Regions from separate parts of the Variovorax sp. LjRoot130 genome, predicted to be linked through region 1. Evidence: predicted binding sites of a transcription regulator. Region 1 holds the regulator's gene; each other region holds the start of a gene.
The links. Region 1 encodes LexA, which represses DNA repair genes until DNA is damaged. Its sites were predicted from a motif close to ACTGTATNNNNATACAGT; they were not measured.
Positions count from the first base shown of each region.

Region 2: ACSQ86_RS10545 (DNA topoisomerase IV subunit B) is a predicted target of LexA. The motif match lies at 1,534-1,551, and genes of this name have one in related genera.
Region 3: recA (recombinase RecA) is a predicted target of LexA. The motif match lies at 2,678-2,695, and genes of this name have one in related genera.

Region 1 is NZ_CAXURM020000001.1:2,540,704-2,546,146, forward strand. Features, by position in the region: gene ACSQ86_RS12705 (MFS transporter) at 1-786, opposite strand, end outside; gene ACSQ86_RS12710 (D-2-hydroxyacid dehydrogenase family protein) at 783-1,790, opposite strand; gene ACSQ86_RS12715 (hypothetical protein) at 1,910-2,218, opposite strand; gene lexA (transcriptional repressor LexA) at 2,335-3,009, opposite strand; gene ACSQ86_RS12725 (asparaginase) at 3,084-4,079, shown strand; gene ACSQ86_RS12730 (hypothetical protein) at 4,084-4,500, shown strand; gene ACSQ86_RS12735 (DUF6152 family protein) at 4,522-4,995, shown strand; gene adk (adenylate kinase) at 4,996-5,443, opposite strand, start outside.
Region 2 is NZ_CAXURM020000001.1:2,076,944-2,082,386, forward strand. Features, by position in the region: gene ACSQ86_RS10530 (class I SAM-dependent methyltransferase) at 1-31, opposite strand, end outside; gene ACSQ86_RS10535 (hypothetical protein) at 61-201, opposite strand; gene ACSQ86_RS10540 (MFS transporter) at 213-1,430, opposite strand; gene ACSQ86_RS10545 (DNA topoisomerase IV subunit B) at 1,585-3,561, shown strand; gene ACSQ86_RS10550 (lytic transglycosylase domain-containing protein) at 3,610-4,488, shown strand; gene ACSQ86_RS10555 (Kelch repeat-containing protein) at 4,495-5,443, shown strand, end outside.
Region 3 is NZ_CAXURM020000001.1:5,750,854-5,756,296, forward strand. Features, by position in the region: gene argC (N-acetyl-gamma-glutamyl-phosphate reductase) at 127-1,056, shown strand; gene recX (recombination regulator RecX) at 1,087-1,536, opposite strand; gene recA (recombinase RecA) at 1,547-2,614, opposite strand; gene ACSQ86_RS28475 (MarR family winged helix-turn-helix transcriptional regulator) at 2,762-3,247, shown strand; gene ACSQ86_RS28480 (response regulator) at 3,272-3,943, shown strand; gene ACSQ86_RS28485 (sensor histidine kinase N-terminal domain-containing protein) at 3,960-5,408, shown strand; gene ACSQ86_RS28490 (sporulation protein) at 5,405-5,443, opposite strand, start outside.

The DNA.
Region 1 (5,443 bases):
CCGGCTCACGAGCATGTTGCCGAGCAGGCCGCAGACGCCGAACCAGCCCCACATCAGGCCCAGTGCCGTGGCGTCCGCGCCCAGCACTTGCTTGAGGACGGGTGCGAAATAGCTGAACAGAACGAACTGGCCCGCGCCTTGCAGCGCGGTGACGGAGACGACGCCCATCAGCAGCGGACTCTTGAGCACCTGGGCCCAGGCCGCGCGCGACAGCGCGGCCGGCCGGATGCCCGATGGGAGCTTGCGCCAGATCCAGGCTGCGCTGAGGATCGACAGGAGCGCGATCGTCGCGAACGCGGTGCGCCAGCCGAAATGACCGCCGATCAGCGTGCCGAGCGGAAGGCCCAGCACCGAGGCCATGGACCATCCCAGAAAAACGAAGGTGACGGCGCGGCCCCGCTGCTCGGGCGGCACCAGCAGACCCACGCAGGCGGCCGCCTGCGGCGTGAAGATCGCGGGCGCGACGACCGTCAGCATGCGCACCACCAGCAGCCCGCCGAAGTTCGGCATCAGCGTCGCGAGAAGATGCCCTGCCGCATACCACAGCATGGTGCAGGCGAGCAGCACCCGGCGGTCCCAGCCCGCGACCACGGCCGCCAGCAAGGGAGCGCCGAGGCACATCACGACGGCCGCCGCGGTGATCAACTGGCCGGCGGTAGCCGCGCTGACTTGCAGCGAGGTGCTGAGTTCGTTGAGCGTGCCGGGCACCACCATCACGCCCGTCCCGATCACGAAGTTGCCCGCCAGCAGGGCCCACAAAGCTGCCGGCAGCGCAGGCTGTTTCAACGGCGGACCTGCAGTGCGCCCGGATTCACGATGTTGGTGGGGTTGCCCTTGATGAAGCTGACGACGTTGTCGAAGGCCTGGCCGAAGTACATCTCGTAGCTGTCCTGCTCGACGTAGCCGATGTGCGGGGTGCAGATGCAGTTCTCCAGGCGCAGCAGCGCATGGCCTTGCAGCGGCGGCTCGCTCTCGAACACGTCGACGGCCGCCAGCCCGGGCCGGCCGCGGTTGAGGGCTGCGAGCAGCGCGTCCTGTTCGACCAGCTCGGCGCGCGAGGTGTTGACGAACAGTGCGGTGGGCTTCATGCGCGACAGATCCTCGAGGGTGACCAGGCCCCGTGTTTCCTCCGCCAGCCGCAGATGGATCGACAGCACGTCGGCCACGCTGAAAAAGATGTCCCGGTTCGGTGCCACCTGAAAGCCGTCGGACCGTGCCCTGGCGCAGCTCTCCTCGCGGCCCCAGATCACCACCTGCATGCCGAAGGCCTGCCCATAGCGTGCGACCAGCTGGCCGATGCGCCCATAGCCCCAGATGCAAAGCGTCTTGCCCTTGAGCACCGAGCCGAGCCCGAAATTGGGAGGCATCGAAGCCGACTTGAGGCCCGACTGCTGCCAGGCGCCATGCTTGAGGTTGCTGATGTACTGCGGCAAGCGGCGCATCGCCGTCATGATCAGCGCCCAGGTGAGTTCGGCCGGCGCCAGCGGCGAGCCCGTGCCTTCGGCCACCGCGATGCCTTGCTCGGTGCACGCATGCACGTCGATGTGGCTGCCGACCCGGCCGGTCTGCGAGATGAGCTTGAGCTTGGGGAGCTTCTCGATCAGCTGGCGAGAGATCTGTGTGCGTTCACGGATCAGCACGATCACGTCGGCATCCTTGAGCCGCACCGAGAGCTGCCCGATGCCTTTGACCGTGTTGGTGTAGACCTTGGCCGCGTACGCGTCGAGCTTGGAAGCGCAGCGCAGCTTGCGCACCGCGTCCTGGTAGTCGTCGAGGATCACAATGTTCATGGCATGCCATTGTGCCTCGCACCATCCGCGTACTCCGTGCCCTGCGTTCCACAGGCGCACGCTGCCCGGGGATAACCCAGGCTCGGTACGGCTTCAATTGCCGATCGGCATCGCCTCGCTCAATGCAGGCGGCTGGCGCGCGGCACGGTGTCCGCCGCTTCCAGGGCGGCCAGCCGATCGAGTTCGGCGCAGACGTCCGCCATGCGGCCCGAGATCACGACGCGGCCCGCGTTCTGGCCGGGGCGCTGCGCATCGACCGTGCGCACCACGCGCAGGGGACGCGTCGGCGCGGGTGCAGAGGCACAGCTGGGCCGAATGCCGACATAGCGAAGGCCGGACGAACGCCTGCGGCGCGAAGGCATCCAGCGATCGGCCAGCGATTGCAGCGGCATGAACAGATCAGCAAGGCTGAGAAGAGCGATTCCCATGTGAACTCCAGAAAAGTCAGAGGTTGAACACAGGCAGGATTGCTTTCATCGGCTGCTACAGGGTGATGGCCCTCGGCCATACGCCCGCCACCTGTCGCGGCCGGGGTTTGGACCCCCTACATGAGCATCGTGTTGCGGATCAGGCCTACGGCCAAGCCTTCGATCTCGAAAGGCTCGCCGGGCTGAACGACGATGGTGGGGTAGTCGGGGTTTTCGGCATGCAGCTCGATGACCTGCTTGTTGCGCTTGAGGCGCTTGACCGTGACTTCGTCGCCCAGCCGGGCCACCACGATCTGGCCGTTGCGGGCTTCCTTGGTGGCTTGCACCGCCAGCAGGTCGCCATCCATGATGCCGGCGTCGCGCATGGACATGCCACGCACCTTGAGCAGATAGTCGGGCTGGCGCTGGAACAGGGTGTTCTCGACGTAGTAGGTCTGGTCGACGTGCTCCTGCGCGAGGATGGGCGAGCCTGCAGCCACACGGCCGATCAGCGGCAGCGCGAGCTGGGCCATGCCGGGCAGCGACAGGGAGAATTGGTTGTTGCGCGATTCGTTCAGCGAGCGCAGTGCGTCGCCCTTGAGGCGGATGCCGCGCGAGGTGCCGCTCACGAGTTCGATCACGCCTTTGCGTGCCAGGGCCTGCAAATGTTCTTCGGCCGCATTGGCCGACTTGAAGCCCAGTTCGGCGGCGATCTCGGCACGCGTGGGCGGGGCGCCGGTGCGCGCGATGGCGCTCTGGATCAAGTCCAGAATCTGCTGCTGGCGGGCGGTAAGCTTGACGGCGAACTGCATTGATGACTCCTTGCGGCACTGGCTGAATATCCAGTACCTGTATTTTTAACCAGTTTCCGGAAGTTTGGCAAGACATGGTCGATACCCTTCGAGAAGGCAAGCGCCGCGTGATCGTTCTGGGCACCGGCGGCACCATCGCCGGCCGCGCTACGGCGGCCGGCGACAACATCGGCTACACGGCCGGGCAAGTAGGCGTGACGGAACTGCTGGGCGGCATCGAGGCGCCCGAAGGCATCGCACTCGCGGCCGAGCAAGTGGCGCAGATTGACAGCAAGGACATGAGCTTTGCGATCTGGCGTACGCTGGCCGAGCGCTGCGCCCATTGGCTCGCCGAGCCCGACGTAGCGGGCCTCGTGATCACCCATGGCACCGACACGCTGGAGGAAACAGCCTTCTTCCTGCAGTCGGTGCTGGCTCCGTCGAAGCCGGTGGTTCTGACCTGCGCGATGCGGCCCGCGACCGCGCTGTCGCCAGACGGCCCGCAGAACGTGCGCGATGCGATCGCGGTCGCGTCCAGCCCCGGCGCGCTGGGCGTGGTGGCCGTCTGCGCGGGCACGGTGCACAGCGCCTTCGATGTCCAGAAGGTCCACACCTACCGGCTCGACGCCTTCGACTCCGGCGATGCGGGACCGGTGGCCTATGTGGAGGAGGGCGCGGTGCGCGGCCTCCGAAGCTGGCCGGTATCGTCGCAACAAGATGCGCGCGAGCTCTTCGAACAGATGACGAATGCCGCCCGCTGGCCCCATGTGGAAATCGTGATGAGTCATGCGGAGGCGCGCGGCAGCCTGATCGACACACTGATTCGCGAGCGCCAGTCCGGCGCCGCCGAGCCGGTAGAGGGCCTGGTGCTCGCGGCCACCGGCAACGGCACCTTGCACCGTGCGCTGGAAGAAGCCGCGCTGCGGGCGCAGGCTGCCGGCATCGCGGTCGTGCGCGCCACGCGATGCACGCAGGGCCGCATCCTGCCGGCGCCGAATGCACTCTTGCGTGACGCGGGCGCACTGACTCCCGTCAAGGCGCGCATCGCGCTGGTGCTGGAGCTGATGGCAGATCAGCCGGCCGCCGATTGAGGCCATGTTCAGCGCTCTGCAATCGCACTCGTGGGCCTATCCGGCGCTGGAGGCGGTGCACATCATCGGTATCGCACTCCTGCTCGGCAATCTCGTGGCGCTCGAGCTGCGGGTGTTCGGACGTGCGGCTGCCTTGCCGGTGCAGGCGATGGCCAGGCTGTCGCTGTCGATCGCGCTCTGCGGCTTCACGCTGGCGGCGGCCAGCGGCTCGCTGATGTTCGCGACCCAGCCGGCCGAACTGCTCGCCAACCGGGCCTTCGTGATCAAGATGGGATTGTTGCTGGCCGCCGGATGCAACGCGGGCTGGTTCCACGCGCGAAGGTCCTTGCGCAAACTCGACGCGCTGGCGCGGGTACAGATGTTGTTGGCCACTGCGATCTGGCTGGCCGTCGTGTTCTGCGGCCGCTGGATCGCGTACTGAAGAGAAGAAGGAGTTTTTCCGATGAAACGTCGCAGCATCGTCATCGCCGCCGCATCCCTTCCCGTCGCGGCGCCGTTCGCCTGGGCGCACCACGGCTGGAGCAGCTTCGACCAGGAGCGTCCGCTCTACCTGGAAGGAAAGGTCGTGCGCGCGCGTTGGCAGAACCCGCATGCCGAGCTGGTGATCGAGGTTCCGCCGGGTCTCAAGGTGCCGGCAGACCTCGCAACGCGACAGCCGCCCGCGCAGAGCGCGCCGGTCGATGGCCCCGGACTTCTTGCCAAGGCGACCGCGCCGCGCCGCGCCGATCGCCAGTGGACGCTCGAACTCGCGCCGCTGACGCGAATGGAGGCCTGGAAGGTTTCGGAGATCAAGTCCGGCGCGACCATCTCGGCAGTGGGCTTCACCTTCAAGGAAGAAAAGGGCGAGCCGGTGATGCGCGTCGAATACCTGTTCGCCGACGGCAAGGTCTACGGGCTGCGCTCCAGCCCGGCCTGATCAGCTGCCGAGGGCGCCCAGCGCGCGCTGAGTGATCTCGTCGACCGTGCCGACGCCGCTGATGGCGCGGTACTTCGGCGCTGCGGCCGGGTCCGCCTTGGCCCAGGCCGAGTAGTAGTCGACCAACGGCCGGGTCTGCTGGCTGTAGACCTCGAGCCGCTTGCGCACGGTTTCTTCCTTGTCGTCCTCGCGCTGGATCAGGTCTTCGCCCGTGAGGTCGTCCTTGCCTTCGGTCTTCGGCGGGTTGAACTTGATGTGGTAGATGCGCCCCGACGCCGGATGCGAGCGGCGCCCGCTCATGCGTTCGATGATGTCGGCAAAAGGCACGTCGATCTCGAGCACGTAGTCGATCTTGACGCCCGCCGAGCGCATGGCCTCGGCTTGCGGAATGGTGCGCGGGAAGCCGTCGAACAGAAAGCCCTGGGTGCAGTCCGGCAACGCGATGCGT
Region 2 (5,443 bases), 460 kb from region 1:
CGCCGGGCGCCAGCAGGTGCGACCAGCGCACGATCCAGGGGGAGGGCGGGAGGTCGTGGCTCAGAAGCAGGCCCAGATCTGGTCTACCAGCGTCACGAGGAAGCCGGGGCGCGTGTAAAGCGCGAACACGCCCAGCAGCGCCAGCACCGCCGCGCCCAGCCAGCCGGCTTGCACGAGGTGATGGAGTGTGTTGGGGCGCATGGCGAAGGATCTCAGGCCGGCTGAGGAACCGGGCGCGCGATCGCGCCTTCCTTGACCGGCAGGTTGACCAGCGCTGCGAACACGCCGAGCGCGATTGCGAGGTACCAGACGATGTCGTAGCTGCCGGTGCTGTCGTAGAGATAGCCGCCGAGCCAGACGCCGAGGAAGGAGCCGACCTGGTGGCTCAGGAACACGAAGCCGCCCAGCATCGACAGGTGCGCCACGCCGAAGATCTGGGCCACGATGCCGCTGGTCAGCGGCACGGTCGACAACCACAGGAAGCCCATCGCGCTCGCGAACACGTACACCGTGAGCGGCGTGATCGGCGTCAGCAGGAAGATCGCGATCGCCGCCGCACGGCTGAAGTAGATGGCGGCCAGCAGCTTGCGCTTGGCCAGCCGGGCCCCGAGCGAGCCTGCGACGTAGGTGCCGAAGACATTGAACAGCCCGACCAGCGCCAGCGCATAGCTCGCCACCTCGGGCGACAGCCCCTTGTCGCGCAGGTAGCTCGGCATGTGCACGCCGACGAACGCCAACTGGAAGCCGCAGACGAAATAGCCCGCCATCAGCAGCACGAAGCTCGGGTACTTGAACGCCTCGTGCACCGCCTGCAGGATGGTCTGGTCGCGGTGCGCGACGGCTGCGTGGCCGACACGCGGCTCGCGCAGGCCGAAAGCGAGCGGCACGATCAGGAGCACCATGAGCGCCAGCACCAGCAGGGCCGTGTGCCAGCCGAAGCCCGCGATCAGGTGGCCCTCGACCGGCACCATGAGGAACTGCCCGAAGGAGCCGGCCGCGGCGGCCACCCCCATGGCCCAGGAGCGCCGCTCCACCGGAATCTGGCGGCCGATCACGCCGTAGATCACGGCGTAGGTGGTGCCGGCCTGCGCGGCGCCGATCAGCACGCCGGCCGTCAGCGCGAAGAGCAGCGGCGTGGGCGAGAGCGCCATGCCCGCGAGGCCCAGGGCGTAGAACACCGCGCCCATCACCAGCACGCGAAAGGCGCCCAGCTTGTCGGCCAGCATGCCGGCGAAGACGCCGATGACGCCCCAGGACAGGTTCTGGATCGCGATCGCGAGCGAGAAGCCTTGGCGCGACCAGCCCTGTTCCTGCGTGATCGGCTGCAGCCAGAGGCCGAAGCCGTGGCGGATGCCCATGGAGAGGGTGACGATCATGGCGCCGCAAAACAGGACTTGCTTGAGCGACAGCGGCTTGAGGGTGGAATTCATTCCAGGCAATGTATCCAAAGCCGGAGCAGCCGCATGGCACGGCGGCGACGGGGATTGTTGATATTTTCGGGCCGCGCTGATGCGGCGGCGGCATCAGAGGGCTTCTGTATGTCCATACAGGGTTTTCGCCGGGCCACGCATACAATCCGCCCCCATGGCGACCCTCAGCAAGACTCCCCCGGCCTATTCGGAAGGCTCGATCCGCGTTCTCAAGGGCCTCGAGCCCGTCAAGCAGCGACCGGGCATGTACACCCGCACGGACAACCCGCTGCACATCATCCAGGAAGTGCTGGACAACGCCGCCGACGAGGCGCTCGCGGGCTACGGCAAGAAGATCAAGGTCACGCTGCACGCGGACGGCTCGGTCAGCGTCGAGGACGATGGCCGCGGCATCCCCTTCGGCCTGCATCCTGAAGAAAAGGCGCCGGTGGTCGAACTGGTGTTCACCCGGCTGCACGCGGGCGGCAAGTTCGACAAGGGCTCGGGCGGTGCCTACAGCTTCTCGGGCGGCCTGCACGGCGTGGGCGTGTCGGTGACCAATGCGCTGTCGAAGCGGCTCGAGGTCCAGTCCTTTCGCGAAGGCAAGGCAGCGCAGCTCGCGTTCTCCGGCGGCGACGTGATCGAGCCGCTGGTGGTGCGCGCCAACGACGGCGGCGACCGCAAGCAGGGCACCACGGTGCGCGCCTGGCCGGACGCCAAGTACTTCGAATCGCCCCAGCTTCCGATCCACGAGCTGACCCATCTGCTGCGCAGCAAGGCCGTGCTGATGCCGGGCGTCACCGTCACGCTGGTGGTCGAGAAGACCAAGGAAACGCAGCAGTGGCTCTACAAGGGCGGTCTGCGCGACTACCTGATGCAGGAGCTCAACGGCGACCCGGTGATCCCGCTGTTCGAAGGCGCGGGCCATGCCGACAAGAACGCCGACAACTTCGCCGAGGGCGAGGGCGCCGAGTGGTGCGTCGCCTTCACCGAGGAAGGCCAGCCGGTGCGTGAGAGCTACGTCAACCTCATTCCCACCAGCGCCGGTGGCACGCATGAGAGCGGTCTGCGCGACGGCCTGTTTAACGCGGTCAAGAGCTTCATCGAACTGCATTCGCTGCTGCCCAAGGGCGTGAAGCTGCTGCCGGAGGACGTGTTCGCGCGCGCCTCGTACGTGCTCTCGGCCAAGGTGCTCGATCCGCAGTTCCAGGGCCAGATCAAGGAGCGGCTCAATTCGCGCGACGCCGTGCGGCTGGTGTCCAGCTTCGTGCGGCCGGCGCTGGAGCTGTGGCTCAACCAGCACGTCGATTACGGCAGGAGGCTCGCCGAGCTGGCCATCAAGGCCGCGCAGACACGCCAGAAGGCCGGCCAGAAGGTCGAGAAGCGCAAGGGTTCGGGCGTGGCCGTGCTGCCCGGCAAGCTGACCGACTGCGAGAGCAAGGACATCGCCCACAACGAGGTGTTCCTGGTCGAGGGCGATTCGGCCGGCGGCAGCGCCAAGATGGGCCGCGACAAGGAAAGCCAGGCCATCCTGCCGCTGCGCGGCAAGGTGCTCAACACCTGGGAAGTGGAGCGCGACCGCCTCTTCGCCAACACCGAAATCCATGACATCTCGGTCGCGATCGGCATCGATCCGCACGGCCCCGAGGACACGCCCGACATGTCGGGCCTGCGCTACGGCAAGGTCTGCATCCTGAGCGATGCCGACGTCGACGGCTCGCACATCCAGGTGCTGCTCCTGACGCTGTTCTTCCGCCATTTCCCGAAACTGATCGAAACCGGTCACGTGTATGTCGCCAAGCCGCCGCTCTTCCGCGTCGACGCGCCGGCGCGCGGCAAGAAGCCGGCCTCGAAGGTCTACGCGCTCGACGAGGGCGAACTGGTCGCCATCCTCGACAAGCTGCGCAAGGACGGCGTGCGCGAAGGCGCCTGGAGCATCAGCCGCTTCAAGGGCCTGGGCGAAATGAGCGCCGAGCAGCTGTGGGAGACGACCCTCAACCCCGACACGCGGCGACTGCTGCAGGTGCGCCTGGGCCGCTTCGACGTCTCGGGCACGCAGGGCGAGATCACCAAGCTGATGGGCAAGGGCGAGGCCGCGGCGCGACGCGAGTTGATGGAGCTGCGGGCCGACGATGTCGAGGTCGATGTTTGAGCGCGTGACGCAGTAGGCGTTCGCGCCGAAAATGCGTCTCTGACCCCCATGCGCACCCTTGGCCGTTTCCTCCCATTGCTGCTGGCCCTGCTGCTGTCGATGACGCAGCCGCTCGCGCACGCGGCCGACATCTTTGGCTACGTCGACGAGCGGGGCGTCGCGCATTTCGCGCCCGAAAAGCTCGACGAGCGCTACCAGCTGTTCTTCCGCGGCGGACAGAGCTTCGACACGGCGGACGGCATCGGTCCGCTTTTGCGCGGACGCACCGGCAGGATCGACGGCAAGGTGCCGCGCGCCTCGCAGACCCTGCTCGCGCTGTTCGAGGCCTCGCCCAGCTACAAGCCCGCGCAGGGAGCGTTGCGCGAAGCCGCCAGGCGCCATGCGATCGACTACGAACTGCTGCAGGCCTTGATCGCCACCGAGTCGGGCTTCGATGCGCAGGCCGTGTCGCCCAAGGGCGCGCTCGGCCTCATGCAATTGATGCCGGCCACCGCGCAGCGCTACGGCGTGCAGGCCGACAAGCGCGGCTCGCTCGAGAAGAAGCTGTTCGACCCGCGCATCAACATCGCTGCCGGCTCGCGCTACCTGAGCGACCTGATCGAGATGTTCCCCGGCGACATCGAGCTCGCGCTTGCGGCCTACAACGCGGGCGAGGGCGCGGTGCAGCGCGCCGGCAACAAGATACCGAACTACCGCGAGACGCAGAACTACGTGAAGACGGTGCTGCAGCTCTACGCCTATCTCAAGCCTTCGGCGGCCGCAGGCCGCGGCGGCAAGGCGCCGGGGCGCGTGCGCATGGAACTTGCGCCGCCGCGCGGCGGTGCGCTGGGCCGCGGCAACATGCCGCCGGATTCGCGGGGCGTGCCCGCGGTGCCTTCGCTGCCCGAGCCGCCGCAGGGGCTGAGGCTCGATCCCGCCCTGTCCTGAAGCTCGATGCAGCGCCGAAACTTCGTTCTCGCCACCGCGCTGGCCGCCACGACCGGTGCGGCGCGCGCGCAGCACCATCTGCCCGTGGCCCCGTCCTCGGCCGAACCCTACGCCAGGCTGCAGGGCGGCGTGCCGCACCACATGACGCCGGAGCAGGAGGCACAGCGCGTCACCGACAGCCCGGCGCCGGCCGGCGCGCCGGGCCGCTGGGTGCCGCGCGCGGCCCTGCCGATCCCGCGCAGCGAGATGGCCTGGGCCACGGCCGCGCAAGGCCGCATGCACGTGGTCGGCGGCTACGGCGAAGGCGCGGTCAACCGCGACTACCACCACATCTACGATCCGGCCGCCGACCGCTGGCTCGACGGCGCGCCGCTGCCGCGCGGCGCCAACCACGTCGCGGTGGCGGCCGAGGGCGGGCGCGTCTATGCCCTCGGCGGCTTCGTCGAGCAGAACCGGCGCTCGGACACCAACGCCTACGTCTATGAGATCGCGGCCAACCGCTGGACCGCCATCGCGCCGCTGCCGCGCCCGCGAGGCGCCGCGGCCGCTGTGGTGCAGGGTGGCGCCATCCACCTGATCGGCGGCGCGTCCGAGCCCGCGGCCGAACGCGCCAGCGTGGGCTGGCACGAGGTCTACGACCCCCAGGCCGACCGCTGGTCCTCGCGCAAACCGCTGCCCGGCGCGCGCGACCATGTGGGCTGCATTGCGCACAACGGCCAGATTCACGTGATCGGCGGGCGCTTCAACACCTTCGAATACAACACCGAACTGCACCACGTCTACCTGCCGGCGCGCGACACCTGGGAGTTGCGCGCGCCGCTGCCCACCGCGCGCTCGGGCCATGGCCTGGTGGTCTATCGCGGCCGCCTCTATGCCATGGGCGGCGAGGGCGGCTTCCTGGCCGGCGGCGTGCCGCGCCTGGCCAAGGTCTTCGGCCAGATGGAAAGCTACGATC
Region 3 (5,443 bases), 3.2 Mb from region 1:
TTGGGGAATCGGGCGGCGGACAGCAGGCGACTGTATCATGGTGCGCCGCACCAACGGCCCGCCGTGGCTGCGGCCAATACGTAATTTCTTCTTACGCGACTTCCCAGGCAATCCGAGGCTTCCACCATGCCCAAGGTCTTCATCGACGGCGAAGCCGGCACCACCGGCCTCCAGATCCGCGAGCGGCTCCAGAAGATGCCGCAGATCGAACTCGTGAGCATCGCGCCGGAGCTGCGAAAGGACGTGGCCGCCAAGCGCGAGCTGATGGCCGGCGTCGACCTGGTGGTGCTCTGCCTGCACGACGATGCCGCGCGCGAGTCGGTGGCGCTCATCGACCAGCTCGAAGGCCAGGGCCGCCGCCCCAAGATCATCGACGCCTCGACCGCGCACCGCACCGCCGCAGGCTGGGTGTTCGGCTTCCCCGAACTGGTGGCCGGCCAGAAGGAGGCCGTGGCCAAGGCCGAGCGCGTGGCCAACCCCGGCTGCTACGCGACCGGCGCGATCGCCATCGTCCGCCCGCTGATCGATGCCGGCCTGCTGCCGGCCGACCATGCGATCGCCCTGCCCTCCGTCAGCGGCTACTCGGGCGGCGGCCGCACCATGATCGAGGCCTACGAGGGCGGAAAGGCACCGCTGTTCGAGACCTACGCGCTGGGCCTCAAGCACAAGCACATCCCCGAGATCATGAAGTACACCGGCCTCACGCGCCGGCCGGTGTTCATCCCCTCGGTCGGCAATTTCAAGCAAGGCATGCTGGTGCAGCTGCCGCTGCACCTGGACGAGCTGCCCGGCCGGCCCAAGGCGGGCGACCTGCAGGAGGCGCTGGCCGCGCACTACGCGAAGAGCAACACGCCCGAAAAGTTCGTGAAGGTGCTGCCGCCCACCGAGGACGGCAAGATCGACGCCCTCGCGCTCAACGACACCAACGAGCTCGAGATCCGCGTGTTCCCGAACGAGGACCACCGCCATGCCGTCGTCATCGCGCGGCTGGACAACCTGGGCAAGGGCGCCAGCGGCGCCGCGGTGCAGAACCTCAAGCTGATGCTGGGGCTGTAAGCCCGCGCAGCTGCATTTCGCGGCTGACCCTCACTCGTTAGGGTCGTACCGCAAGACCTTTGCCACGACGGCGCCGGCAAATCCACGCGCCAGCAAAAAGCGCGTCTGCTTCGCGCGCTCCGCCGCGTCATGCGGCAGCGTGCCGAAGCGCTGCCGCCACACTTCGAGCGCACGGTCGAACTCGCTGCCCGAGAGGCTTGCGAGCGCTTCGGCCACCGCTTCGGGCGCAACGCCCTTGTGCAGCAGCTCCTGGCGCACGCGCGCGGCGCCGTGCCGTGCCGCGCGCTGGTGCAGCACCGACTGCACCACCCTCGCCTCGCTGATGAAGTCTTTGGCGGCCAGCTCGTCGAGCGCGCGCGCCAGCGTGCCGGGCTCTTCTTCGTACCTGGCCAGCTTGCGCTCGAGCTCGCTGCGCGAATGCTCGCGCTGGCTCAGGAGACGCAGGGCGCGGCCTTTGAGAGAAGGAGCGCTGAAAGCCATTGCACGAGGCTTACTTCTCGGCGGGCGTGACGTCTGCCGCTTCGGCCAGAAGCGGAATGCCCAGCGATTCGCGCACCTTGTTCTCGATCTCGCGCGAGAGCGCCGGGTTCTCGCGCAGGAACTCGCGCGCGTTGTCGCGGCCCTGCCCGATCTTCTCGCCGTTGTAGGCGTACCAGGCGCCCGACTTGTCGACGATCTTGGCGTTCACGCCCATGTCGATGATTTCGCCCTCGCGGCTGATGCCTTCGCCGAACAGGATGTCGAACTCGGCCGTCTTGAAGGGCGGCGAAACCTTGTTCTTCACCACCTTGACCTTGGTCTCGTTGCCGATCGCCTCGTCGCCCTTCTTGATGGTGCCGATGCGGCGAATGTCCAGGCGCACCGAGGCGTAGAACTTCAGCGCATTGCCGCCGGTGGTGGTTTCGGGCGAGCCGAACATCACGCCGATCTTCATGCGGATCTGGTTGATGAAGATGACCATGCAGTTGGTCTTCTTGATGGTGGCGGTGAGCTTGCGCAGCGCCTGGCTCATCAGGCGGGCCTGCAGGCCGGGCAGCGAGTCGCCCATTTCGCCTTCGATTTCGGCCTTGGGCGTGAGCGCGGCGACCGAGTCGATCACGATCAGGTCGACCGCGCCGGAGCGCACCAGCGAATCGACGATTTCCAGCGCCTGCTCGCCGGTGTCGGGCTGGCTGATCAGCAGGTCCGACAGGTTCACGCCGAGCTTCTGCGCGTACTGCACGTCGAGCGCGTGCTCGGCATCGACGAAGGCGCAGGTGCCGGCCTGGCGCTGCATCTCGGCGATGACCTGCAGCGTGAGCGTGGTCTTGCCCGAGGATTCCGGACCGTAGATCTCGATCACGCGGCCGCGTGGCAGGCCGCCGACGCCGAGCGCGATGTCGAGGCCGAGCGAGCCGGTGGAAACCACCTGGATGTCTTCCAGCGCCTCGCCCTCGCCCAGCCGCATGATCGTGCCCTTGCCGAACTGCTTTTCGATCTGGGCGAGCGCGGCCTGCAGGGCCTTGGCCTTTTCGCTGCCTGCGACCGAGATGCTGGTGCCTTTGACGAGTGCGTCCATGTGGAAATCTCCTTGAATATCAACGGGTTGTGTTGGGTTCATTCAATCTGCTTTTAATCACAGGCTGGATGCTTGAACAGTAGTGTAGGGGTTGATGGATTCGAGTGAACCCATTTTTTGGTCAGTTTGCTTTACTATCGATGAGCCGTGACGGACCCTGCATTTCCGATCGACCCCGACGCTTGGCGCCAAACCCACCTGGGCCGCCTGCTGGGCCATGCCATGCGCCGCTTCGACGAGCGCGTGCTGGCGCTGATGGCGCACGATGCCGACGTGCCGCTGGCGCTGTCGAACCTCGCGGCGCGCGCGCAGGTGAGCGCGGCGCACATCCACATCACGCGCCATCTGTCGCGCGAAGGCTCGCGCCTGACCGAACTCGCCGAGCGCGCCGGCATGACCAAGCAGGCCATGGGCACGCTGGTCGACCAGTGCGAGGCCTGGGGCCTGGTGACGCGCGGCCCCGACCCGCTCGATGCGCGCGCGCGGCGGGTGCTGTTCACGGCCGACGGCCTCGCCTGGCTGGAAGCCTTCCGCCATGCCGTGGCGCAGGCAGAAAAAGAGTTCCGCGCCAGCGTCGGCGACGAGATCGCCACCGTGGTAACCATCGGTCTCGAAGCCTATGCCGCGGCCTAGAATCCCAGCGTCTGGAGACACGCCATGCGAATACTGATTGCGGAAGACGACCAGGTGCTGGCGGATGCCCTGCTGCGCAGTCTGCGCACCTCGGGCTCGGCCGTCGACCATGTGGCGACCGGTTCGCAGGCCGATGCCGCGCTGATGACCAACAGCGAATTCGATCTGCTGATCCTCGACCTCGGCCTGCCCAACATGCACGGCCTCGAAATCTTGAAGCGGCTGCGCGCCCGCGGCTCGCAGCTGCCGGTGCTGGTGCTGACGGCGGCCGACAGCGTCGAGGAACGCGTCAAGGGCCTGGACTACGGCGCCGACGACTACATGGCCAAGCCCTTCTCGCTGCAGGAACTCGAGGCGCGCGTGCGCGCGCTCACGCGGCGCGGCATGGGCGCCACCAGCAATGCGATCAAGCACGGCCCGCTGGTCTACGACCAGGCCGGCCGCGTGGCGACCATCGATGGCAAGATGATCGAGCTCTCGGCGCGCGAACTCGGCCTGCTCGAGGTGCTGCTGCAGCGCGCCGGCCGGCTGGTGAGCAAGGACCAGCTGGTCGAGCGGCTGTGCGAATGGGGCGAGGAAGTGAGCCTCAACGCGATCGAGGTCTACATCCATCGGCTGCGCAAGAAGATCGAAAAGGGCCCGATCCACATTGCCACCGTGCGCGGCCTTGGCTACTGCCTCGAGAAGATCCCGTGATTCCCCTGAGCCTTCGGTGAAGCTCTTCCAGCGCGCACAGCGCTCCCTTTTCGGCGAGATCCTCGATTGGATGCTCACGCCGCTGCTGCTGCTGGTGCCGGTCAGCATCGGCGTCACCTGGCTGGTCGCGCAGGGCATCGCCAACGCGCCCTTCGACCGCGAACTGCAACACAACCTCCGCACGCTGGCGAAGCTGGTGAACCTGCAGCAGGGCGCGGCGCAGTTCGTGCTGCCGCAGGCGGCGCGCGAGATCCTGCGCGGCGACGACGCCGACCGCGTGTACTACCAGGTGCTGGACGGGCATGGCGAGCTGCTGAGCGGCGAGCGCGACGTCCCATTTCCCCATACCGACGAGCCGCCGGTGACGGGCACCGTGTACCTGCGCGACGGCGAGATGCACGGCAAGCCGGTGCGTGTGGCCTCGCTCTGGGTGGCGGGCGCCACGGCCGACGAACCCCCGGTGCTGCTGCAGATGGCCGAGACGCGCGAGAAGCAGTCGGTGCTCGCCGCCGAGATCATCAGCGGCGTGCTGCTTCCCCAGTTCGCGATCCTGCCGCTCGCGGTGCTGCTGATCTGGCTCGCGCTGGTGCGCGGCATCAAGCCGCTGTCGGTGGTGGAGGCGCGCATCCGCGAGCGCCGGCCCGGCGACCTGAGCCCGCTCGACGAATCCTCGGTGCCGCTCGAGGTGGTGCCGCTGGTGCTGTCGGTCAACGACCTGCTGAGCAAGCTCAACGATTCCATCGGCACGCAGAAGCGCTTCCTGGCCGACGCGGCGCACCAGCTCAAGACGCCGCTCGCAGGGCTGCGCATGCAGGCCGACCTGGCGCAGCGCGAGGGCGCCAATGCGAACGAGCTCAAGCAGTCGCTCAAGCAGATCGGCCGCGCGAGCATGCGCGCCACGCACACGGTGAACCAGCTGCTGTCGCTGGCGCGCGCGGAGGGCAGCGGCGCCAGCATCGCGCGCCAGCCTTGCGACCTGGCGCGCCTCGCCATCGAGGTGGTGCGCGAAGCGGTGCCGCGTGCGATCGAGAAGCGCATCGACCTGGGCTACGACGGCGCCGAGGCGGGCGCGCCGGGCGTCGTGCTCGAGGGCAACCCGACGCTGCTCAAGGAGCTGGTGCGCAACCTGGTCGACAACGCCATCAACTACACGCCCTCGGCGCCCGAGCGGCCGGGCGTGATCACGGCCCGCGTGCTGGGCGATCCCTTCGGCCGCATCATCGTGCTGCAGATCGAGGACAACGGCCCCGGCATCGCCGAGCACGAACGCGAACTGGTGTTCGAGCCCTTCTACCGCGTGCTCGGCAACGAGGCCGACGGCTCGGGGCTGGGCCTGCCGATCGTGCGGGAGATCGCGCGGCAGCACCATGCGACGGTGCAGCTGGAAGACGCCCATCCGGGCCAGCGCCCACCGGGCACGCGCTTCAGCCTGCGCTTCGACGCCGACGGGGGCGACAACGCCTAAGGCTTCAGCGCAGCAGGCGCCTCGTCCTTGCGTAT